Regions from separate parts of the Saccharopolyspora sp. CA-218241 genome, predicted to be linked through region 3. Evidence: riboswitches for the same ligand, from Rfam matches in the RefSeq annotation. Region 3 holds a riboswitch; each other region holds the start of a gene.
The links. Region 3 has a riboswitch for glycine ahead of gcvT (glycine cleavage system aminomethyltransferase GcvT). Riboswitches for the same ligand answer to the same signal wherever they lie in the genome.
Positions count from the first base shown of each region.

Region 1: another riboswitch for glycine. It lies ahead of gcvH (glycine cleavage system protein GcvH); the one in region 3 lies ahead of gcvT (glycine cleavage system aminomethyltransferase GcvT).
Region 2: another riboswitch for glycine. It lies ahead of gcvP (aminomethyl-transferring glycine dehydrogenase); the one in region 3 lies ahead of gcvT (glycine cleavage system aminomethyltransferase GcvT).

Region 1 is NZ_CP191860.1:4,862,752-4,870,621, reverse strand. It holds gene ACQP0T_RS23185 (multifunctional oxoglutarate decarboxylase/oxoglutarate dehydrogenase thiamine pyrophosphate-binding subunit/dihydrolipoyllysine-residue succinyltransferase subunit) at 1-531, shown strand, start outside; gene ACQP0T_RS23180 (SDR family NAD(P)-dependent oxidoreductase) at 730-1,404, opposite strand; gene ACQP0T_RS23175 (DUF6104 family protein) at 1,624-1,800, shown strand; gene ACQP0T_RS23170 (Acg family FMN-binding oxidoreductase) at 2,093-3,079, opposite strand; gene ACQP0T_RS23165 (PucR family transcriptional regulator) at 3,262-4,800, opposite strand; glycine riboswitch at 4,898-5,002, shown strand; glycine riboswitch at 5,003-5,097, shown strand; gene gcvH (glycine cleavage system protein GcvH) at 5,148-5,516, shown strand; gene ACQP0T_RS23155 (FKBP-type peptidyl-prolyl cis-trans isomerase) at 5,654-5,980, opposite strand; partial or broken gene ACQP0T_RS23150 (MarR family transcriptional regulator) at 6,109-6,240, shown strand; gene ACQP0T_RS23145 (hypothetical protein) at 6,220-6,438, shown strand; gene ACQP0T_RS23140 (arginase family protein) at 6,673-7,494, shown strand; gene ACQP0T_RS23135 (DUF202 domain-containing protein) at 7,502-7,822, opposite strand; gene ACQP0T_RS23130 (YidH family protein) at 7,824-7,870, opposite strand, start outside.
Region 2 is NZ_CP191860.1:2,824,530-2,832,399, forward strand. It holds gene ACQP0T_RS13430 (CDP-alcohol phosphatidyltransferase family protein) at 1-633, shown strand, start outside; gene gcvH (glycine cleavage system protein GcvH) at 758-1,144, shown strand; gene garA (glycogen accumulation regulator GarA) at 1,261-1,728, shown strand; gene ACQP0T_RS13445 (bifunctional nuclease family protein) at 2,110-2,586, shown strand; gene ACQP0T_RS13450 (MerR family transcriptional regulator) at 2,808-3,374, shown strand; glycine riboswitch at 3,398-3,498, shown strand; gene gcvP (aminomethyl-transferring glycine dehydrogenase) at 3,672-6,575, shown strand; gene ACQP0T_RS13460 (HesB/YadR/YfhF-family protein) at 6,721-7,002, shown strand; gene ACQP0T_RS13465 (3-methyladenine DNA glycosylase) at 7,087-7,870, opposite strand, start outside.
Region 3 is NZ_CP191860.1:4,320,402-4,328,271, reverse strand. It holds gene ACQP0T_RS20630 (DedA family protein) at 1-52, shown strand, start outside; gene ACQP0T_RS20625 (amino acid permease) at 233-1,633, opposite strand; gene glyA (serine hydroxymethyltransferase) at 1,818-3,098, opposite strand; gene gcvT (glycine cleavage system aminomethyltransferase GcvT) at 3,123-4,226, opposite strand; glycine riboswitch at 4,343-4,453, opposite strand; glycine riboswitch at 4,454-4,544, opposite strand; gene ACQP0T_RS20610 (TetR/AcrR family transcriptional regulator) at 4,674-5,309, opposite strand; gene ACQP0T_RS20605 (acyl-CoA dehydrogenase family protein) at 5,411-6,589, shown strand; gene ACQP0T_RS20600 (hypothetical protein) at 6,803-6,955, shown strand; gene ACQP0T_RS20595 (hypothetical protein) at 6,996-7,870, opposite strand, start outside.

The DNA of each region.
Region 1 (7,870 bases), 540 kb from region 3:
TACTTCCACCTGCTGCGCAGGCACAACCTCGACGGCATCCACCGCCCGCTGGTGGTCTTCACGCCCAAGTCGATGCTGCGCCTGAAGGCCGCGACCAGCTCGGTCGAGGACTTCACCGACAGCAAGTTCGCCTCGGTGATCGACGACCCGGCGCAGCCCGACCCGGCGTCGGTCCGCCGCGTCGTGTTCTGCTCCGGCAAGCTCTACTACGACCTGGCCGCGGCCAAGGAGAAGGGCGGCCACACCGACACCGCCATCGTGCGGCTGGAGCAGCTCTACCCGCTGCCCCACCGCAAGATCGGCGCGGTGCTGGAGCGCTACTCCCAGGCCACCGAGTTCCGGTGGGCCCAGGAGGAGCCGGCCAACCAGGGTGCCTGGCCGTTCCTCGGCATGGCGCTGCCCGAGCAGTTCCCGCAGCTGCTCGGCCGCCTGCAGCGGGTCTCGCGGCGGCCGATGGCCGCCCCGGCCACCGGCCTGGCCAAGGTCCACGAGGTCGAGCAGGCGGAGGTCGTGCAGGCCGCCTTCGCCTGACCCGCACCAGCCACGGGCCGCCGGTTCCCCGGAACCGGCGGCCCGTCGTCGTGCGGCGGCTGGCAGCAGGGGAACCTTCCTGTCACGGGTGACAGCAGGGGAACTTTCCTGTCACGGGTGGCCGTGCTGGCGGAGCGGATGACAGCAGGGGAACTTTCCTCCCACGGATGACAGGAAGGTTCCCCTGCTGCCACCGGCTCACACCGTGGAGTAGAGGCGCTCCGGCTCCGCCTGGGTGGTGTAGAGCTCCCAGTAGACCTCCGCGATGGTCTCGGCGGAGGTCTCCGGTCCGCCCTGCCCGATGAACGTGGCGAGCGGGACGTGCGCGGCGTAGATGCCCTTGTCGGCGAGCGAGGCGTTGAGGGCGAGCACCCAGTTGCGCAGGGCCGCCCCGGCGATGCCGACGTTGCCCATCGGCGGGAACACGAGCGTGGACGAGGCGCCGGTGGTGAACAGCAAGGTGCCGCTACCTCGCTCGATCATCCCGGGCAGCACCTGCCGGGCCGCGGTGACGGCTCCGTAGACGTAGTGCTCCACCTGCGGCTGGATGTCGGCCACGGTCACGTCCAACGCGTGCACCGGTGCGAGCCGCGGATCGGTGGCACCGCTCGGCGCGGGCGAGTACTCCAGCACGTCGACGGTGCCGTACCGGCGTTCGACCGCGCGCAGCGCGTCGATCAGCGATGGCCGGTCACCCACGTCGGCGGGGAAGCCTTCGGCTTCGACGCCGTCCCCGGCGAGGTCGCGGGCCAAGGCGTCGAGGCGTTCGGCGTCGCGGGCGAGCAGGGCGACCTGGAACCCGCGGCGACCGAACCGGCGGGCGAGCGAGGCCCCGAGCCCAGGTCCCGCTCCGACGATGGCGATGGTGGGCATCCGTTTCCTCCCCGGTCGGTGGCTCGTCCACCACGGTGGCCGAACACCTCGCCAGCCGCTCGTCGAGGACGTGGCGCTCCACACCGGACCGAGGGGGCCGCGGTGATCGGTCCCGAGCCGGTGTGGACACTGTCCCTACCGGCGGGGCCGATCGTTCCCCGACCGGCTCCCCGACTAACCCCGCTCGCCAGATGCGTGCGCCCCGATGAGGAGGAATCCGTGTACTTCACCGACCGCGGCATCGAGGAACTGGAGGACCGTCGCGGCGACGAGGAGGTCACGCTGTCCTGGGTCGCCGACCGGATGCGCGCCTTCGTCGACCTCAACCCGGAGTTCGAGGACGCCACCGAGCGGCTGGCCACCTTCCTCGCCCGCGACGACAGCGCCGAGGACTGACCCGCCGGATCATCGCTACAGCGCGCGACGGGTCCGGCCGGGCGCCGCTCGGTGACTCCCCACGCCTGTTCGACGCCGTGGGCGGATGGCGGGCGATGAACCCGCTCCCGGGCCGTGCGGAGGTCGCCGACGAACTCGCCTCCCGGCACGCCAGTGCGCTCGTCACCCGCCGCTCGTCGTCGGCGACGGTCGGCGGGACCGGCGCGGTTCGCCCCCGATACGTCGCAGCGCGTGCAGGGGTCCCGCAGCCGGGAGCTGGCAGCAGGCGTCGCGAGCGCGGTGGACCAGGTGCTCAGGGAGACGGCTCGACGAGCAGCTCGGCGGGGTCGCGGCGCGGCGTGGCCGGCACGGGAGAGCCGAAACCCAGCCGCAGCACGGCCTTCGGTCGCAGCGTCCCGCCGAGCAGTCCGCACAACGCGTCCCGGGTGTCCGGCACCTCCACGACCTGCGACAGGAACGAGGCGCTCAGCCCCAGCCCGGTCGCGGTCAGCAGCATGCGCTGCACCGCTTGCCCGGCTCGCACGTCCGCCTGCCAGTCGACGCCGCCGATCGCGACCACCACGATCAGCGGGTCGTCCTCGAAGTCCTTCCCCGGGACCCTCGGTCGCGACGCGCCCGCCGCGAAATCCCGCAGCACCCACTCGTCCTGCGGTTCCGGCTCCGGTCCGGCCGACTCGACCGGGACACCCCGACGCTCCTCCCCGGACCGCCCGGTCCACCGGGCCAGCTCGGCGCGGAACCCCGGATCGGCGGACTGCGCGGCGTGGGCGCGGTGCACCAGTTCGACCAGCCGAGCGCGTTCGGCGCGGTCCACCACGTGCAGCACCGCCCCTTCGGCTTCCACCGCTCCGGCGAGAGCGTGCCGGGCGCTCGTCGGCACCGCATCGGCCCGGAACGGCCGCCGGTTGGTGCGGCGTGCCTCGATCGACCGGAACAGGCCGTCAACACCGTCCGGACGTGACGTCGCGGCCACCCGCGCCAACAGCGTCGAGTTCGCCGCGGGACGAGGTGGCAGCACCACCGCCGCGTCGACGCCGTGGTGGGCGAGCGCGACCCGCAGGGTGAACAGCGCCGCACCGCACCCCAGCCGCAGCTCCGCATCACCCGGATCGGTGTGCGGCAGGCGGGTCGTCGGGTCCGCGTGCAGCTCCAGCACCTCGGGGCACAGCGCGAAGCGCCACGGTTGGACGTTGTGCAGCGAGGGCGCTCGGCCGGCCAACTCGACCACCTCGCGCACCTGCTCGGCGGTCAGCCCCAGGGCGGGGCGGAATCCTGTCATCACGGCCTTCCCCGTCGCCGCCTTCGCGCTCGCCGTCACCGTGGCACAGTCCACCGGCCCCTGCCATCGCGGCGGCGGGGTGACGGTGGCAGCAGGGGAACCTTCCTCCCACCGATGGCAGCAGGGGAACTTTCCTCTCACCGGTGACAGGAAGGTTCCCCTGCTGCCATGCCGCCGGTCGTCTACCGGTCGCGGGTCCAGCGGTCGGTGGCGAGCTGGATGAGCAGGGCGGTGCGGACGTCGGGGTCGTCGAGGTCGACCGGTGCGATCTCGACCAGGCGCTTCATGCGGTAGCGGAACGTGTTGGGGTGCACGCGGAGCTCGTCGGCCGCCGCGCGCGGCCGTCCGGGGTGGCGTAGCCAGGCGTGCAGGGTGCTGAGGTAGTCGGTGCCCTGTGCGCGATCGTGCTCGCGCAGCAGTCGCAGCGGACCGAGAGCGCCGATCTCGGGTCCGGCGACGGAGGCGCGATGCACCACCACCCGGTGCCACACCTGCTCGTGCACCGCGACCGGGCCCCGAACCCGCCCGCCGCGCAGCAACCCGATCAGCTCCTCGGCTTCGGCTCGCGAGTCCGCCAGACCGCTCACCGGGGACGGGCCGCCGACTGCGATCAGCGGTCGATTGGGCGACCGGTCGTCCAGCAGCGCGGCGCGCAGCGCGGGCCATCCGGCGTCGTCGTCGGGGACCACCGCGTAGAGGAGCGTGCCGATCTCGGTCAGCAGGGGACGCTGTCCGACGCCGCGGTCGAGCCGTTCCCACGTCGACAACCGGTGCGCCTCGGCGGGTGCGTCGCCGGAGGCGACGTCGATGGCGACGACCCGGTGCGGCCGGTCGCGCACGGCGAGTTCGTCCGCCGCGGTCCGCCAACCCGCGCGGCCTTCCAGCAGCAACCGGACCTGTTCGGCGGTGCGCTGCCGTTCGGTGTCGGCGAGGGACCGCCAGCGCAGCAGTTGCAGCGCGACCAGCGGCGCGGTCTCGGCGAAGGCGGCCGCCCGTTCCTCGCCGACCTCGTCGGGGACCACCGCCCACATCGACCCGAGCAACTCGCCGCCCACCCGCAGCGCGACGACCAGGCGAGGCAGCGTGCCGTCCTGCTGGGCGGGTACGAAGATCGTCGCGCTGCCCTTGCTGAGCTGCCGGAACGTGCCGCGCGCCCGGAATTTCGCGAGCACGTCGGCGGGCTGGCCGCGTCCCATGATCGTCGACACCCGGGCCGGATCGATCATGTCCTGCCGCGCGGAGTACGCGAGCACCTGCGAGCGGGCGTCCTCGATGGTCACCGGCGCGTCCACCACCTCGGCGACCGCGTCGGCCAACCGGAACAGGTCGTCGCGCCCGCCGCCGCGCGGGTCGCCGTCCGATCCCTCGGCCAGCGCCGCGCGGACCAGCCACACCAGTTGGGCCCACGCGGTCCCGGAACGCACCTCGACCAGCGCGATCTCGGCCCGCTCCGCGGCCGCGACCACGGCCGGCCGCTCGGCCAGCGGTGGTTTGAGCAGCACCGCCGCCGCGTCGAGGTCAGCGCACGCGCGTACCAGTTCCGCGGCGTCGGCACCATCGGTGACCGCCACGCCCAGCACGAGATCCCCCGTTCCGGCGGATGGTCGCTCACCCGGTTCGGCGATGACCACGTCGGTGACGCGGCGCGTCGGGTCCGGAACGACCACCGGGCGCAGCAGGGCCGGGCTCATGCGATCGAGCAGCTCCCGGACGCCGCGCACCCCTGTCCCTTCCTCCGGCCCACCGGGCGGGAGGCATTGACACCCGGGCAGGCGCGATTATCGTTGCTGAGCACGTCGACAATCGCATATCGGCCGATGATCCCGGGCGGGAGAGCCCGTGGCCGCTCACCGAGCGCAACCACGGCGCCGAAGGAGCAAGACTCCCCGCACACTCTCAGGCACCCATGACCGTCCGGGCCAGGCAACTCTGGAAAGCGCGCGTCGACGAGGACGCCCACCCACGGTGCAAGCTGCTCGCGCGGCGAAGCTCTCAGGTTCCGAAACAGAGGGGGAGGCCCAGCACACCCGGGCACCCGCGTGCCCCTGAAGCGATGGAGCCTCCCGAGATGACGCTGCCTGCGAACCTGAGCTACACCGAAGAGCACGAGTGGATCGAGGACCGCGACGAGCTGGTCCGGATCGGCATCACCCAGCACGCGGCCGAGGCCCTCGGCGACATCGTGTACGTGCAGCTCCCCGACGTCGGCGACACGATCGAATCGGGCCAGTCCTGCGGCGAACTGGAGTCCACCAAGTCGGTCAGCGACCTGTTCGCGCCGGTGACCGGCGAGGTGGTCGCCGTCAACGAGGCGGTCGTGGACGATCCCGCGCTGGTCAACGCCGAGCCCTTCGGCAGCGGCTGGCTGCTCGAGGTGCGCGTCACCGCGAGCGGCCCGGTCCTCACCGCCGAGCAGTACGCCGAACTCATCGGCTGACCGGTTCCGGCCTGTTCGCGCGCGAGCAGGGGAACTTTCCTCCCACCGCTCGTGCGGCCGCGCGCGTCCGGCCTCGGTTGGCAGCAGGGGAACCTTCCTGTCACGGGTGAGAGGAAGGTTCCCCTGCTCGCACCTGCTCAGCCGATCCCGACCAGTTCGACCTCGAAGTGCAGGGTCGCGGCGGGCGGGATGACCGGCGGCACGCCGCGGTCGCCGTAGGCCTGGTGGGGCGGGACCACGAGCTTGCGGACGTCGCCGACGCGCATGCCGACGACGCCCTTGTCCCAGCCCTCGATGACGTGCCCTTCGCCGAGCGGGAACACCAGCGGCTCGCCGCGATCCCGCGACGAATCGAACTTGCTCCCGTCGGCCAGCGTGCCGACGTAGTGGACGTGCACGGTGTCGCCCGGCTTCGCCTCGGCGCCGTCGCCCGCGGTGACTTCCTCGATCTGCAGCTCGGCCATGCGGTACCTCCTCTGGTGCAGTCGGCACATCCGATCACACCTCGGCAGGGGCGGCGCGTCCGCGGCTGGTCGATTGTGCGCAGTTGAATTGCGCGCTCCCGTGATCTCGTGGAGTCCTCGGAGTCGCGCTGTCGCTGGACGCCCAACTGTGCTTCGCGCTCTACAGCGCGTCGCGGGCGTTCACGAACCTCTGCCGTCCGCTGCTCGACGGGCTCTCGCTCACCTACCCGCAGTACCTGGTGCTGCTCGTGCTGTGGGAGCGCGAGCAGTTTGTTCGCCGCCGGATACGCGGCCTGCTTCCACAGCGCGCTGCACTGGTCACGCGCAAGGAGGAGGTCCAGCTCACCGACTCGTCGGTCACGGCACGGGTCGGTATCGGCGACAACGGTGCCGACGGGTTCCAGCTCGGCGTGGCACTGGTCGTCTCGGTGCCCGGTGTGGAGCGCGAGCACGGGTAGCGGCTCGTCGAGAGGGCCGACTCGGTGTGCCCGTATTCCAATGCGGTGCGCGGCAACGTCGGCATTCGGCTCGAGGTCGCCTGCCGGTCCGGTTCGTCCGCTTCGGATGTGGCAGCAGGGGAACCTTCCTGTCACCGGTGACAGGAAAGTTCCCCTGCTGTCACCCCCGGTGGTTGCATGGCTATGCGCGGTGAGCAATAGTCATGTCCGGAGTCGGTGAGGGGGAGGACGCCCGTGGCGGTCGTCGAGTTCGCGCAGTGGCAGGCGTCGGCGTCGCCGACCGCGCGCCGGTTGCGCGAGGGTGCTGGGCTGCTGTCCGCGATGCTGCCCAGCGGCACGCCGGTCGCGGTGCCGGTGATGGAAGCCACCGGGGTCACGGGCGAGGGGGTGCACCACGTCGACGTGCTGGCCGCGAACCTCGCCGCCGCGCGGGTGGCGGTCGCCCAGGCGGGTGGCGGTCCGCTGATCACCGTCGGTGGCGACTGCGGCGTGGACCTCGCGCCGGTGGAGGCGGCGCACCGCCGCCACGGCGCGGGCTTGGCGGTGGTGTGGTTCGACGCCCACGCCGATCTGAACACGCCGCGGTCCTCGCCGTCGGGGGCGTTCAACGGCATGGTGCTGCGCACGCTGCTGGGCGAGGGCCCGTCCGGGTTGCTGCCGGAGAACCCGCTGGCCCCTTCGCAGGTCGTGCTGGCCGGGACCCGGGACCTCGACCGGGGCGAGATCGACTGCATCGACGCGCGCGGGATCTCGGTGGTGCCGCCGGAGCAGGTGGCGCGCCCGGACGCGGTGGGCGACGCCGTGCGGGCGGGGACCACGGCGGTGCACCTGCACGTGGACCTCGACGTGCTGGATCCGGACATCGTCGGCTCGGTGGGCACGCCGGTGCCCGGCGGGTTGACGGCCGACGAGCTGCTGTCGTCCGTCGCGGCGCTGGCCGCCCGGTTCGCGGTCGCCGGGCTGACGATCGCGGAGTACCAGCCGACGGATTCGCGGGACCAGGACCTGCTGACCGGATTGGTGCCGAAGCTGGTGTGCTCGGCCGGGTTGGCGTAGCGGTGGGTCAGGACAGCGCGACGTAGACCAGGCCGCAGAACCCGACCAGGCAGGCCAGCGCGGTCAGCGCCGCGGGCAGCCTGCCGTCGGGCAGCGGCTGGTCGGCGCGCACGCTGCGGTCGACGCGGAGGTGCCTGCGCCAGGCGAAGCCGGCCACGCCGACGGCCAGCGGCAGGGTCGCTGCCGCGCAGAGGGCGGCGGCGAGGGCGCTGGCGTGCACGATGAGCCGCAGCAGCACCAGCATCCCGACGGTGAAGGCCAGCGCGGTGCGCAGCCAGGCGAGCGTGGTGCGCTCCACCTGGAGCCCGGGGTCCCAGGGGCCGAGCACGTCAGAACCCGGTGACCAGCAGCAGCACGCAGGCGGCCAGCCCGATGA
Region 2 (7,870 bases), 1.5 Mb from region 3:
GGGGACCGTTCGCCCGGCGACCCGGGCATCGCCCGGATCAAGGAAGCCGCCGCCGGCGTCTGGTCCGATCCGGTGCTGACGCTGCCGAACCTGCTCAGCGTGGTCCGGCTCGCCGGGGTCCCGTTCTTCCTCTGGCTGCTGCTCGGACCGCAGGCCGATCTGCTCGCCCTGCTCGTGCTCGTCATCAGCGGCGCGACCGACTGGCTGGACGGCAAGCTCGCGCGCTGGCTCAACCAGTACAGCCGGATCGGCGAGCTGCTCGACCCGGCCGCCGACCGCCTCTACATCGTGGCGACGCTGATCGCCTTCGTCCTCCGCGACGTGGTCCCCTGGTGGGTCGCCGTCGCCCTGGTCGGCCGCGACGTGGTGCTCACCCTCTGCCTGCCGGTGCTGCGCTGGCACGGCTTCGAACCGCCCGACGTGCACTACCTGGGCAAGGCGGCCACGTTCTGCCTGATGTACGCCTTCCCGCTGCTGCTGCTGGTGCAGAACGAGTTCGCGTTCTCCTCGGTGGTGCGGCCGTTCGCCTACGCCTTCACCTGCTGGGGCGGCGCGCTCTACCTGTGGGCGGGCGTGCTGTACCTGGGGCAGGTGGTCGCGGCCGTCCGGTCGGCCCGGTCGGCGCCCCGCTGACCCGCCCCGGCCCCCGGCGGACCCGCCTTGCGACCGCCCGGCCGGCCCCCATACGCTCCCGCCGCGATCACGCGACACGGTCGCGGCCGGATCCGCAGCTCGAGTCAGGAAAGGCAGGACCCAGGTGGCGACCCCGGACGGGATCAAGTACACCCCCGAGCACGAGTGGGTGCTCGGTACCGATGGCACCACGGTGCGCATCGGCATCACCGACTACGCCCAGCAGCAGCTCGGCGACGTGGTGTTCGTGCAGTTGCCGGACCTCGACCAGCAGGTCGAGGCCGGGTCCGCGATGGGCGAGGTGGAGTCGACCAAGAGCGTCTCCGACCTCTACGCGCCGGTCGGTGGCCGGGTGGTGGCCCGCAACGAGCGGTTGGACGAGCAGCCCGACCTGGTCAACACCGACCCGCTCGGTGAGGGCTGGATGATCGAGCTGGCCGTCGACGACCCGGCGGCGGTGGCGGGGCTGCTCACCCCGGAGGCCTACCAGGACCTGATCGACCAGGCATGATCGTCGGTCGCGCGCGGCCGACGGGGCGATCTCGGGAGTCGCGCGTCCCGTGCCTGGCAGGGCACGGTACGTTGGAACACACTTGGCACGATCGATCCGCGTAGAGGAGAGCTCAGGTGAGCCAGAACAGCGGCTCCGGCGACGTTCCACCGGAGCAGTCACCGGAGACCACCTCGGTCTTCAGGCCCTTCCTCTCGGAGCCCGAAAGCACCGAGAGCGCGCCCGCCGCGGAGCCGGCCGCCTCCGGGGTCGATGCGCTGCCCGCGGGGTCCGCCCTGCTGGTGGTCAAGCGCGGCCCCAACGCGGGTTCGCGATTCCTGCTGGACCGGGAGATCACCAGCGCCGGCCGCCACCCGGACAGCGACATCTTCCTCGACGACGTCACGGTGTCCCGCCGCCATGCGGAGTTCCGCTTCGAGGGCAGCAACTTCGTCGTCGTCGACGTGGGGAGCCTCAACGGCACCTACGTCAACCGGGAACCGGTGGACACCTCGGTGCTGGCCAACGGTGACGAGGTGCAGATCGGCAAGTTCCGGTTGGTGTACCTGACCGGGCCGGTCGAGGGCGGCCCGGCGGGCCGCTGACAGGAGGCCGGAGACCGGGTCATCGTGGCGGGGCGGCGCCGAGTGGTGCCGCCCCGAACCACGTCGAGGCGAAGTGCGGTCGGCGACCGGAATCTTTCGGCGCGGCAAGCGGTTCTCCCGTTCAGCGGCCCTTTCGGCGGGCTCGGCGGCGGGCCCCGGGGTGTATCGTGCGCAGAGGTGCTCGACGACGAGCGCGCTCGGTGGCGGTGCGGTCCGGGAGCTGTCGATCGATGCCGCCGGACGGCCGGGAGAACGGTGGCTGACGGGACCGCGCAGGAATGGGCGGGTCCGCCGTATCGCGGGTAGCGTCGGGAGCGTCGGTGCGCGACCCTCGAGGAGGGGGATGCCACGCTTCGGCGCGCTGGAGGAGGCGATGTGACGATGAGCAGTGAGATGCGCGTCGTCGGCGTGCGAGTGGAACTACCAGCCAACCAGCCGATCCTGTTGCTGCGCGAGACCAGCGGTGACCGCTACTTGCCGATCTGGATCGGATCGGTCGAGGCGACGGCGATCGCGCTGGAGCAGCAGGGGGTGCGACCGGCGAGGCCGTTGACCCACGACCTGCTCAAGGACGTCATCGGCGCGCTGGGGCGGGACTTGGAGCAGGTGCGGATCACCGACCTGCAGGAGGGCACCTTCTTCGCCGAGCTGGTGTTCGACGGCGATGTGCGGGTCTCGGCGCGGCCGAGCGACTCGGTGGCGCTGGCGCTGCGCATCGGCGTCCCGATCCATGCCGACGAATCCGTGCTCGACGAGGCGGGCTTGATCATCCCGGACGAGCAGGAGGACGAAGTGGAGAAGTTCCGCGAGTTCCTCGACTCGGTGTCGCCGGAGGACTTCCGCGGCGCCGACACCTGACGTTCGCCCGGAGAGCGGCTTCCCGACCCCCGCGAACGCCTTCGCGGGGGTCGGCTCGTCGGGTCACCCGCGCGTCGCGTTGACCTGCCCACCGGACCGGCCTACCGTCGGATGATGCGAATTGCTCCGGTGTGATTCCGCCGGTGAGCAGGGGTTCGCGGTCCCGGATCGTCGACCCGGGAACCGGTGGTCGGCTCCGTGCCGGACGAGGGGAGGCAGGCGTGGTCGAGGAAGCACCCGGCGAGGATGCTGCCCGAGGTCGGGACGAGCCGGCGCCTGACGCCGCGCTGCCCGACGAGCTCGTCGGCTACCGGGGCCCCGCTGCCTGCCAGATCGCCGGCATCACCTACCGCCAGCTCGACTACTGGGCCCGCACCAAGCTGGTCCGCCCCTCGATAAGGAGCGCCGCCGGGTCGGGCTCGCAGCGCCTCTACTCGTTCAAGGACATCCTGGTCCTCAAGGTCGTCAAGCGCCTGCTGGACACCGGCGTCTCGCTGCACAACATCCGGGTCGCGGTGGACCACCTGCGCCACCGCGGGGTCGAGGACCTCGCCCGCCTGACCCTGTTCAGCGATGGCACCACGGTCTACGAGTGCACCTCCCCGGAGGAGGTCGTCGACCTGCTCCAGGGTGGTCAGGGCGTGTTCGGCATCGCGGTCAGCGGTGCCGTCCGGGAGATCAGCGGCACCATCCACGAGTTCCCGGCCGAGCGGGCGGACGGTCTGGTGTCCGAACCCGCCGTGGGTGACGAACTGGCCCGTCGCCGGAGGGACCGGCAGACCGGCTGATCGGGTAGGCTTCGCGGCATCGTCGACCCCGTGCGGGAGAGTCCGGCAAGGCTACGGCCGAGTCGGCGCCGAAGGAGCAACCCTCCCCGACAACCTCTCAGGCCCACCGGACCGCACGGGCGAGATACCTCTGGAAAGAGGGCGCACCACAGCCGTGGTGCCGTCCCGCCGACGGTGCAAGCCCGGTCCGCCGGGTGAAGCTCTCAGGCGTTCGCGCTGCGAACAGTGACAGAGGGGGAGAGCGGAGCAGTCCGCTGCCCGCCCCCTGTGTTCGCCGCGATGAGTGAGGTGTTGGCGATGACCGAAGTGAACCACGACCGCATTCCGATCGCCGCGCTGGAGCACGGCACGCCGTTCGCCGACCGGCACGTCGGCCCGCGGCCCGCCGAGCTGGCCCGGATGCTCGACGTGATCGGCGTGGGCTCGCTGGAGGAGCTGGGCCAGCGCGCGGTACCCGACGGCGTCCGCGAGCGCGACCTGGCGCTGGCGCTGCCCGACCCGGCCAACGAGGCGGACGCGCTGGCCGAGCTGCGCGCGCTGGCCGACCGCTGCGCGCCGCACACCGAGATGATCGGCCTCGGCTACCACGGCACCACGACGCCGCCGGTGATCCTGCGCAACGTGCTGGAGAACCCGGCCTGGTACACCGCCTACACGCCGTACCAGCCGGAGATCTCGCAGGGCAGGCTGGAAGCGCTGCTGAACTTCCAGACGGTGGTCGCCGACCTCACCGGGGTCCCGCTGGCCAACGCCTCGATGCTGGACGAGTCCACCGCCGCCGCCGAGGGCATGACCCTGGTCCGCCGCGCGGGCAAGGCGAAGTCCGCCGTGTTCGTCGTCGACGCCGATGCCCTGCCGCAGACCATCGAGGTGGTGCGGACCCGCGCCGAGCCGCTGGGCATCGAGGTGGTCGTCGCCGACCTCTCCGCCGGGGCCGCCGGGCTGCCGGACGGCGAGTTCTTCGGTGCCCTGCTGGCCTACCCGGGCGCCTCCGGGGCGGTGCGGGACCAGGAGGAGCTCATCGCCGAGGTCCACCGGCGCGGCGCGATGGCCGTGGTCTCGGCGGACCTGCTCGCCCTGACCCTGCTGCGCCCGCCGGGCGAGGTCGGCGCCGACGTGGTGGTGGGCACCACCCAGCGCTTCGGCGTGCCGATGGGCTTCGGCGGCCCGCACGCCGGATACATGGCGGTCCGCAAGGGCCTGGAGCGCCAGCTCCCGGGCAGGCTGGTCGGGGTCAGCGTGGACGCGGGCGGTGACCTGGCCTACCGGCTGGCCCTGCAGACCCGCGAGCAGCACATCCGGCGGGAGAAGGCGACCAGCAACATCTGCACCGCGCAGGTGCTGCTCGCCGTGGTGGCCTCGATGTACGCCGTCTACCACGGACCCGAGGGGCTGCGGGCGATCGCCACCCGCGCGCACCGGTTCGCCGCGCTCCTGGCCGAGCAGCTCCGCCGCGGCGGGGTCGAGGTGGTGCACGGCGGGTTCTTCGACACCGTGGTGGCCGCGGTGCCGGGGGCCGCCGACGAGGTGGTGGCCCGCGCCCGGCGCGGCGGGATCAACCTGCGCCGGGTGGACGCCGACCACGTCGGCGTGAGCTGCGACGAGACCACGACCCGGGAGCACCTCGCGGTGGTGTTCGAGGCGTTCGGCCTGAACTCCGGGGCGCTGGTCGGCCTGGACGAGCTCGACGCCGCCACGCCCGACGCGCTGCCCACCGCGCTGCGGCGCACCTCCGAGTACCTGACCCACCCGGTGTTCCACACCCACCGGTCGGAGACCGCGCTGCTGCGCTACCTGCGGCGACTCTCGGACAAGGACATCGCGCTGGACCGCAGCATGATCCCGCTGGGCTCGTGCACCATGAAGCTCAACGCGACCGCGGAGATGGAGCCGATCACCTGGCCGCAGTTCTCCGCGCTGCACCCGTTCGCCCCGGCCGAGGACGCGGCCGGGCTGCTCGAGGTGGTCGCCGACCTGGAGCGGTGGCTGGCCGAGGTCACCGGCTACGACGCGGTGAGCCTTCAGCCGAACGCGGGCAGCCAGGGCGAGTTCGCCGGGCTGCTGGCCATCCGCGCCTACCACCACGCCCGTGGTGAAGCGCAGCGCGACGTGTGCCTGATCCCGGCCAGCGCGCACGGCACCAACGCCGCCAGCGCGGTGATGGCGGGGTTGCGCGTGGTCGTGGTGCGCTGCGACGACGCGGGCAACATCGAGCTGGACCACCTGCGCGAACTCGTCGCGGAGCACGCCGCCGACCTGGCCGCGATCATGATCACCTACCCGTCCACGCACGGCGTCTACGAGGACACCGTGCGCGAGGTGTGCGGACTCGTGCACCGCGGCGGCGGCCAGGTCTACGTCGACGGCGCGAACCTCAACGCGCTGATCGGCCTGGCGCGGATGGGCGAGTTCGGGGCGGACGTCTCGCACCTGAACCTGCACAAGACGTTCTGCATCCCGCACGGCGGCGGCGGGCCGGGCGTGGGGCCGATCGGCGTCCGGGAGCACCTCGCGCCGTTCCTGCCCAACCACCCGTTGCAGCCCGCGGCGGGTCCCGAGACGGGGGTGGGGCCGATCAGCGCCGCGCCCTGGGGCAGCGCTTCCATCCTGCCCATTTCGTGGGCCTACATCCGCATGATGGGCGGTGACGGCTTGCGCCGGGCCACCCTCACGGCGGTCGCCGCGGCCAACTACGTCGCCCGCCGCATCGACGGCTACTTCCCGGTGCTCTACACCGGCCAGGGCGGCTACGTCGCCCACGAGTGCATCCTCGACCTGCGCCAGATCAGCAAGACCAGCGGGATCTCGGTGGACGACGTGGCCAAGCGGCTGACCGACTACGGCATCCACGCGCCGACCATGTCCTTCCCCGTGGCCGGCACCCTCATGGTGGAGCCGACCGAGAGCGAGGACCTGGCCGAGCTCGACCGGTTCTGCGAGGCCATGATCGCCATCCGGGCCGAGATCGACAAGGTCGTGGCCGGGCAGTGGCCCGCCGACGACAACCCGCTGGTGAACGCGCCGCACACCGCGGCTTCGCTGGCGGGGGAGTGGAACCACGCCTACGGTCGCGACGAGGCCGCCTACCCGATGGGCACCTCCGCGCCGAAGGTGTGGCCGCCGGTGCGGCGGGTCGACCAGGCGCGCGGCGACCGCAACCTGGTGTGCTCCTGCCCGCCGCTGTCGGCCTACGAGAGCTGAGCTGTTCCGGTGGTCGTCCCAGCCCGGTTGCGGGACGACCACCGGGGTCCGTTCGACACGCCGGGCGGACCCCGGTTTGCGTCGGGTCGGCCCGGATGACACGGTGGCCACTTCACGTGACCGGCTCCGAGAGGAGTGGAGCATCATGCTCACCATCAGCGAGAACGCCGCCGAGGTCATCAAGCTCGTCCTCATCGGCGGCGACGACACCACGGAGACCTCCGAGGCTTCCGGCCTCCGGATCGCCCCCGCCGGGGACGGTCTCCAGGCGTCCGTCGCCACCGAGCCGCAGGCCGACGACCAGGTGATCGAGGAATCCGGCGTTCGGGTCTTCCTCGAGGCGCAGGTCGCCGAGGTGTTGGGGGACAAGACCCTCGACGCCGAGCGGGACGACAACGGCGAACTGGCGTTGGCGATCCGCGATTGAGGCCGGGCCGCCGGGCCGGAACCGTCCGGTCCGGCGGCTGTTCGGTGGCGCCGGGTCAGCCCCCGCCGGGTCAGCCCCGTCAGGTCAGCCCCGGTGCGCGGACCCCGCAGCGGTGGGGTCCGCGTCGAGCGGCTCCCCGGCCCAGCGCAGCACCGACCGCCCGGTGTCGAGCAGGCGGCCGCGCAACTCCGCTCCCTCCTCGGCGAAGGCGCGCTGCCTGCGCGCGTAGTCGGTCCGGCCTGCGGACTCCTCGACCGGGATCGGCTCGTAGCCGTACGCCCGCAGGTCGTACGGGCTGGCGCGCATGTCGACCTCCCGGATCCGCAGCGCGAACGCGAAGCAGTCCGCGACGAGCTCGGCCGGGACGAACGGCGCCAGCTTGAAGCTCCACTTGAACAGGTCCATGTTCGCGTGCAGGCAGCCGGGCTGCTCCAGTTCCACCTGGTCGCTGCGCCGGGGCTGGTGGGCGTTGAGCGGTCGCGCCTCCTCGGTGAAGAAGCGGAAGGCGTCGTGGTGGGTGCACCGGATCGGCATCGATTCGACCACCGCGTCGGTTCCCGCGTGCCCGAGCCGCAGCGGCACCGCCGAATGCCGGACGTCGAGGGGCGTGCTGCGGTAGACCATCGCCCACTCGTGCAGCCCGAAGCAGTGCAGCCGGGGCGCCCGGGAGGCGGTGGCCGCGAGCAGCCGCAGGACGGACCGCACCACGGTGCGGCGCTTGGCGGTGAGCGCTTCCGGGGCCAGCGCGACACCGCGCGGGGTCGTGGTGAACTCCCGGCGGGCGAGGAACTCGTCCCCGCCGGCCAGCGCGATCCCGACGGGCGGCTGCCACCGCTCCAGCACCGACGGGCGGACCGAGTAGTAGTTC
Region 3 (7,870 bases):
CGTGCACCGCGCCACCGCCGCGCAGGACGACGAGGTCGAAGAAGCGGCCTGACCCGCCCAACGGAGCGGACCCCAGCACCACCCCTCCGCGCCACCGACCGACTCCACGAAGCCCCCGGAGCCGCGCCCACCCGGGTGGTCCTGAACGAGGTGAGAGGCACCCTGCACCCAGTTGCGTGGTACAGGGTGCCCCCTCACTCGGCCCACTTCCGGGTGGTCCTGTGCGGGGGCGTCACGGGGAGGCGTGCTCGCCTTCGCCGGCGGGTTCGTCGGGGGACCGGCCGCGCCGGGAGAACCGGTAGCCGATGATCACGGCGGCGGCCAGCAGCGGCGCGATGTAGAGCGCCACCCGGGTTTCGGCGTCGAACCCCAGCAGCACCAGGACCATCGCCAGGAACGCCAGCACGAGGTAGTTCGAGTGCGGCGCGAACGGCATCCGGAACCGGCCGGCGGGCAGCAGCCCGGCCCGCACCTTGCGGTGGTAGCCGAGGTGGGCGAGCAGGATCATGCCCCACGTGAAGATCGCGCCGATGGTGCTCGCGCTGGTGATGTAGACGAACGCCTGCTCGGGCACCAGGTAGTTCAGCACCACGCCGACGAGCATCGCGCAGAAGGTCACCGCGATGGCCCGGGACGGCACCGCGCGGGGGCTGAGCCGCCCGAGCGCCCGCGGCGCCTGGCCGTCCTGGGACAGCGTGCGCAGCATCCGGCCGGTGGAGTAGATGCCGCTGTTGCAGGACGACAGGGCCGCCGTGGTGACCACGAAGTTGACCACGCCCGCCGCGGCCGGGATGCCGATCAGCGCGAAGGCGTGCACGAACGGGCTGCCGTCGGCCGGGAACCGGAACCAGGGCACCAGCGCGGTCAGCGCGGCCAGGGCACCCACGTAGAAGATCAGGATGCGCCACATCACCGCGTTGATCGCGCGCGGCAGCACCTGCCGCGGGTTGGCGCTCTCGCTGGCCGTCTGCCCGACCATTTCCACGCCGACGAAGGCGAACATGACGATCTGGAAGGCCACCAGCGCCGCGACCGGACCGTTCGGGAAGAACCCGCCGTGCGACCAGATGTTGCTCAGCGAGGCGGTGTCGCCGAGGTCGCTGAAGCCGAACACCAGGATCGCCGCGGCCAGCACGATCAGCCCGATGATGGCCAGCACCTTGATCAGGGCGAACCAGAACTCGAACTCGCCGAACAGCTTCACCGCGATCAGGTTGACGCCGCTGAGCACCACCAGCGCGCCCAGCGCCGGGATCCACTGCGGCAGGCCGGGGAACCAGAACTCGAAGTACTCGCCGACCGCGGTGATCTCGGCCATGCCGGTGACGATCCACACCATCCAGTAGCCCCAGCCGGTCGCGAACCGGGCCCACGGGCCGACGAACTCGCCCGCGTACTCCGCGAAGGACCCGCTGACCGGCCGGTACATCAGCAGCTCGCCCAGCGCCCGCATCACCAGGAAGATCATGCCGCCCGCGATGGCGTAGATCAGGATCAGCCCGGGGCCGACCTGGTGCAGCGCCTTGCCGGAGCCGAGGAACAGGCCCACGCCGATCGCGCCGCCGAGCGCGATCATGTTGATGTGCCGGTTGCTCAGGTCCCGGCGGTACTCCTCGCTGGCGGGTGTGCTCATCGGCGGACTCCTCACCCGGCGGTGTGCTGCTGGCAGCGCCCGATACTGCGCCACCGCCGTGCCGTCCGCAAGCCGGAAATACTTGTCACCGAGGGAGTTTCGGCCCCATAACGATCCACTTCGGATCTTCCGGACGCAGCAGGGGCCCGCGTTCGGCGAACGCGGGCCCCTGCGGGTCAGCCGGTCACAGCTCCGGGTAGAGGGGGTTGGCCTTGGCCAGGGTTTCGACCCGGCTGCGCAGGGCGGTGGCGGTGGCCTCGTCGAAGCCGGGCTTGAGGGCTTCGGCGATGATGTCGGCGACCTCGGTGAACTCGGTGTCGCCGAAGCCGCGGGTGGCCAGTGCCGGGGTGCCGATGCGCAGCCCGGAGGTGGTCATCGGCGGTCGCGGGTCGTTGGGCACCGCGTTGCGGTTGACCGTGATGCCGATCTCGTGCAGCCGGTCCTCGGCCTGCTTGCCGTCCAGCTCGGAGTGGCGCAGGTCCACCAGCACCAGGTGCACGTCGGTGCCGCCGGAGACCAGGGAGATCCCGGCGGAGCGGGCGTCGTCGGCCTGGAGCCGCTCGGCGAGCAGCTTGGCCCCGGCCACGGTGCGGCGCTGCCGGTCGGCGAACTCCGCCGAGGCCGCGACCTTGAACGACACCGCCTTGCCCGCGATCACGTGCTCCAGCGGCCCGCCCTGCTGCCCGGGGAACACCGCGGAGTTGAACTTCTTGGCCAGCGCGGTGTCGGCGGACAGGATCACCCCGCCGCGCGGACCGCCGAGGGTCTTGTGCGTGGTCGTGGTGACCACGTGGGCGTGCGGCACCGGGTTCGGGTGCAGCCCGGCGGCCACCAGCCCGGCGAAGTGCGCCATGTCGACCATCAGATAGGCGCCGACCTCGTCGGCGATCTCGCGGAACCGGGCGAAGTCGAGCTGCCGCGGGTAGGCCGACCAGCCCGCGACGATGAGCTGCGGCCGGTTCTCCCGGGCCAGGCGGGCGACCTCGTCCATGTCGACCCGGTGGTCGTCGTCGCGCACCGTGTAGGGCACCACGTTGTACAGCTTGCCGGAGAAATTGATCTTCATCCCGTGGGTCAGGTGACCACCGTGCGCCAGATCCAGACCCATGATGGTGTCACCCGGCTTGAGCAGCGCGAACATCGCCGCGGCGTTGGCCTGCGCCCCCGAGTGCGGCTGGACGTTGGCGTACTCCGCACCGAACAACGCCTTGACCCGGTCGATGGCCAGCCGCTCGACCACGTCGACGTGCTCGCAGCCACCGTAGTACCGCTTGCCCGGATAGCCCTCGGCGTACTTGTTGGTCAGGACCGAACCCTGCGCCTCCAGCACCGACCGCGGCGCGAAATTCTCCGAAGCGATCATCTCCAACGTCGCCTGCTGGCGGTTCAACTCGGCACCGACCGCCGCCGCCACCTCGGGGTCGACCGCGGCGAGCTGGTCGTTGAACAGGTCAGGTGTCGACATGGTGTTGCCTCCTGTAGTGATCTCTCAGGCGTTGCGGCGGTAGAAGGGGAGCTCGACGACCTCCACGGGCGCGGTCCTGCCCCGGATGTCCACCTGCAGCGCGGTGCCCGGCGCGCTGTGCGCCCGGTCCACGTAGGCCATCGCCACCGGGTGCCCCAGCGTCGGCGACGGCGCACCGCTGGTGACCTCGCCGACCTCGGTGCCCGCGTCGTCGAGGACCCGGTAGCCGTGCCGGGGAGCGCGGCGCTGGTCGGTGGTCAGCCCGACCAGGGTGCGGGCGGTGGGCTGCTCGGCGACCGCGGCCAGCGCCGCCTTGCCGACGAAGTCGCCCGGCTTGTCGAGCTTGACCACCCGGCCCAGGTTGGCGTGGAACGGGGTCAGCTCGGTGGAGAGCTCGTGGCCGTGCAGCGGCATCCCGGCCTCCAGCCGCAGCGTGTCCCGGCAGGACAGCCCGGCGGGCCGCAGCTCGTGCTCGGCGCCCGCCTCGGTCAGCGCCTGCCAGATGGCCGCCGCGTCGCCCGGCGCGGTGAACAGCTCGAAGCCGTCCTCGCCGGTGTAACCGGTGCGGGCCAGCAGCACCGGGTGACCGGCCACCGCGCTCCGGTAGCCGGCGAAGTACTTGACCTCGGTGAGGTCGGTGTCGGTCAGCGGGGCCAGGATCGCGGCGGCGCGGGGTCCCTGCACCGCCAGCAGCGCGTACTCCTCGGAGACGTCGGCGAACTCGGCGTCGAACCCGCCGACGCGCTCGGCGAGCTCGGCGGCGACCACCGCGGCGTTCGCGGCGTTGGCCACCACCAGGTACTCCTGCTCGGTGAGCCGGTAGACGATGAGGTCGTCGAGCACGCCGCCCCGCTCGTCGCAGAGCATCGTGTAGCGGGCGCGGCCCGGCTTGATCCCCGACGCCTTCGCCACCAGCGCGTGGTCCAGGGCCTCGGCGGCCTGCGGGCCGCTGATCCGGAGCTCGCCCATGTGGGTGAGATCGAACAGCCCGGCGGCGGTGCGCACGGCGTGGTGCTCGGCGGTGTCACCGGAGTACCGCAGCGGCATCCGCCAGCCCGCGAACTCGGTGAAGGTGGCGCCGAGCGACTCGTGCACCTCGTGCAGCAGGGTCCGTCGTGGCGACGACATGGCTATGGCTCCTCCTGGTGGGCGCGGGTCGGCGGACGAGGGGCCGGTCAGCCGCGCGAAGCACAACCTTATCCGGGGCACCCCGACGTCGACCTGCGCGGGTTCGCGCTGGTCGGGGTCTCCCCGGAGTCATTGGCCTGAGAGTTTCACCGCGGTCCGGCGCCAGGACACCGGGCGGCTTGCACCGTGGGCGAGGAGCGGGGCTCCTGCTTTTCTCCGTGTTCGCCTGCTGTCGCGCGGTGCCGGTGCCTGAGAGTTTCTTGGGGAGATTGCTCCTTCGGCGCCCCGTGACGCTGGGGTCTCTCCCGCACGACGTCGTCGGCGCGGTCTTGAGTTGTGGGCCGGTCGGATTCGGACGCTACGGAGGTGCGCGAAGCCAGTCAACACAACGCGAGGGTGATCTCAGTGGAAGGTGTTGTGGTCCGATCGCGATGCGGTGCGGGTGACTCAGCCGGGCTGGGTGGTGAGGTCGTGGTGGAGGCGGGTCAGGCTGTCGACCAGGGCGGTGAGTGCGAGCTCGAAGCTGTCCGCGTCGATCTCGGCCGCGTGCTCGCGCAGCAGGTGGGCCCGGTCCAGGTGGGGGAAGCGCTCGTCGTAGAGCTCCGCCTCGTCCGGGAAACCGGCCGAGAATGAGCCCATCGCCGAGCCGACCACCAGGTACTTGGTGGAGGCGCCGATCATCGTCGCGTACCGCTGCGGCCAGCCCGCCGAGGTGAGCCCGCCGTGCACGGCGTCGGCGCGGCGCAGCGCGGTCTCCCGCCGGGCCGGACCGGAGGCCAGGAACGGGACCAGGTGGGGGTGCGCGATGAGCGCGGCCCGGAACGAGCGCGCCCAGGTGCGCAGCCCGGTCGCCCAGTCCTGCTCGAAGCCGCTGACGTCCACGGCGCGCATCACGCCGTCGGCGATCTCGTGCAGCAGTTCGTCCTTGCCGGGCACGTGGTTGTAGAGCGACGCGGCCTTGACGCCGAGCCGGTCGGCGAGCCGCCGCATGGACAGCGCTTCCAGCCCGAGCTCGTCGATGATCTCCAGACCGGCCAGCCGGATGCGGTCCGGCGTCAGCAGGGGATTGCTGGGGCGGGGCACGGTCCCTCCTCCTCGGAACACCCTTGCGGGCCTCGTCGCGGCGGTTCTAGACTCCCATAAAACTAACGCCGTTAGTCACAGGGCGCGGAAAGGAAAGCCCCATGGTCGACTTCTCGCTGTCGGAGACCGAGCGCGACATCCGCGACTGGGTTCGCAACTTCGTCCAGCGCGAGCTGGTGCCGCTGGAGCCGGAGGTGCTGCGCCGGGAGCGCGCCGGCGAGCGCGGCCTCACCAAGGACGAGCAGCGGGAGCTCCAGGACAAGGCCAAGCAGGCGGGCTTCTGGGGCGTGCAGACCCCGGAGGAGTACGGCGGGATGGACCTCTCCGCCGTGATGTCGGCGCTCATCGAGGCCGAGCTGGGCCGCACCTTCGTGCCGTTCCGGTTCGGCGGGTACGCCGACAACATCCTCTACCACGCCAACGAGGAGCAGAAGCGGGAGTACCTGCTGCCCACCATCGAGGGCACCCGCAAGTCCTGCTTCGCGATCACCGAGCCGGGCGCCGGGTCCGACGCCAAGAACCTGCGCACCACCGCGCGCAAGGAAGGCTCGGAGTGGATCGTCAACGGCGAGAAGACGTTCATCACCGGCGGCATCGACGCCGACTTCGTGATGGTGTTCGCGGTCACCGACCGGGAGAAGGGGGCCGACGGCGGCGTCACCTGCTTCCTCGTCGACCGCGACATGGGCTGGAAGTCCGAGCCGATCGACATCATGGGCCCGTGGGAGCGCCGCCCCGCCGCGCTGGTGTTCGACGAGGTCCGGGTGCCGGAGCGCAACGTGCTCGGCGAGGTCGGGAAGGGCTTCCGGCTGGCCATGCAGTGGATCGGCCGCGGCCGGTACCTGCTGCCCGCGCACGCCCTCGGCGCCTGCGAGCGGCTGCTGGAGATGGGCATGGACTACGCCAAGACCCGCGAGACCTTCGGTGAGCCGATCGCCGAGCGGCAGGCGATCCAGTGGATGGTGGCCGACTCCGCGGTGGAGATCGAGGCGCTGCGCTGGCTGGTGCTGCACGCCGCGTGGCAGGTCGACCAGGGCGGCGACTCCCGGCACGCCCAGTCCATCGCCAAGCTCTACGGCGGCACCCGCGCCGGGGAGATCGTGGATCGGGTGCTCCAGATGCACGGCGGCATGGGCTACACCAAGGAGCTGCCCATCGAGCGCTGGTACCGCGACCTGCGGCTGCTGCGGATCTTCGAGGGCACCGACGAGATCCAGCGCCGCACCATCGCCCGCAACCTCCTCAAGGGCCACGCCTCGGTCTCCGGTGCCCTCGGCTGACCCGTCCCGTTCCTGGTGAGGGGCACCTTCGTCCGACGTAGCCGGATGAAGGTGCCCCTCGCTCATTCACCTTCCGGGTGAAATGGGAGGTGCTGGTGGGACGGTGGCCGGTGGGTGGTTCGCCGAGATCGTCGGGAGCCGGCCGGGAGTGGGTACCCTGGAGGTGGAGTTGATCGCGGCTCGACCGCGCCCGGCCGGAGCTGAGGAGACGCTATGTCGTTGTTCAAGAAGGTCAGCCAGTTCGCCAGCAGCCCGCAGGGCCGCAAGGCGATGGAGCAGGCGAAGAAGTACGCCTCCGACCCCAAGAACAAGGAGAAGATCGACCAGGTCAAGAACAAGCTGTTCGGCAAGGGCAAGAGCCACTGACCGAGGCTTCCGCGACCCCCGGTTCGCCCGGGGGTCGTTTTCACGCGCCGGGCGCGTAGCGCACGACGGGCACCGGGCCGCTCCCGGCGGGGACGTCCCGCAGCAGCCCGACCACGGCGTCCACGGTGTCGGCCGCCAGGTCGGCGAGCGCCACGTGCGCGGTGGCCCCGGCCGCCCGCGCCGCGCGCAGCGCCGGGACCAGGTCGCGCACCAGCGCCTCGGCGGCGGGCCGGTTCTTCACCCACAGCTGCTCGAAGCCGGTGACCAGCACCGCCTCGCACCCCGATCCCGCCAGGGCCCCCTCCACCGACGCCGCTCCGGGGGCCAGGGCACCCAGCAGCGCACCCAGGTCCGGACCGCCGCGCGCGTCCAGCACGGCGCTGCGCTCCCGCGCGGTGAAGGCCCCGTGCAGCGACGGCGGGAGGTCCAGGTGCACGGCCACCGGCTCGCCGTCCACCGGCGCGAGCCGCCCCGGGGGCAGGTCGTGCACCACGACCGGCTCCGGCGGACGGCGGTGGAAGGTGATCTGCGGGTCGTAGGGCTCGTCGGGTTCGTCGAACACCTCCACGACGAACTCCCGGTCCGGGAACTCGGCGGCCAGCAACGCCCGCCAGCAGTCGGCGAGGGTGTTCGCGAGCGTGGACAGGTCCGCGTCGTGCGGCTCCAGGTCGTCGTTGCCGAAGAGGTCCTGGAGCGACAGCAGGTTCGAGTGCCGTTCCACGAGGTCGATCCGATCGTCGAACCTCCTGAAGAACGTGTCGATCGCCTGCCGCCGGTCGCCGCTGTCGTCGGCGCTGGACCCGGAGAAGAACACGCCCCCTCGGTGCTCGATGAACTCCGGGCGGAACAGCCACTGGGCGGCGAGCACGAATTCGATCCCGCCGCCCCAGCCGAGGAAGCTGAGTGGCGTGAACC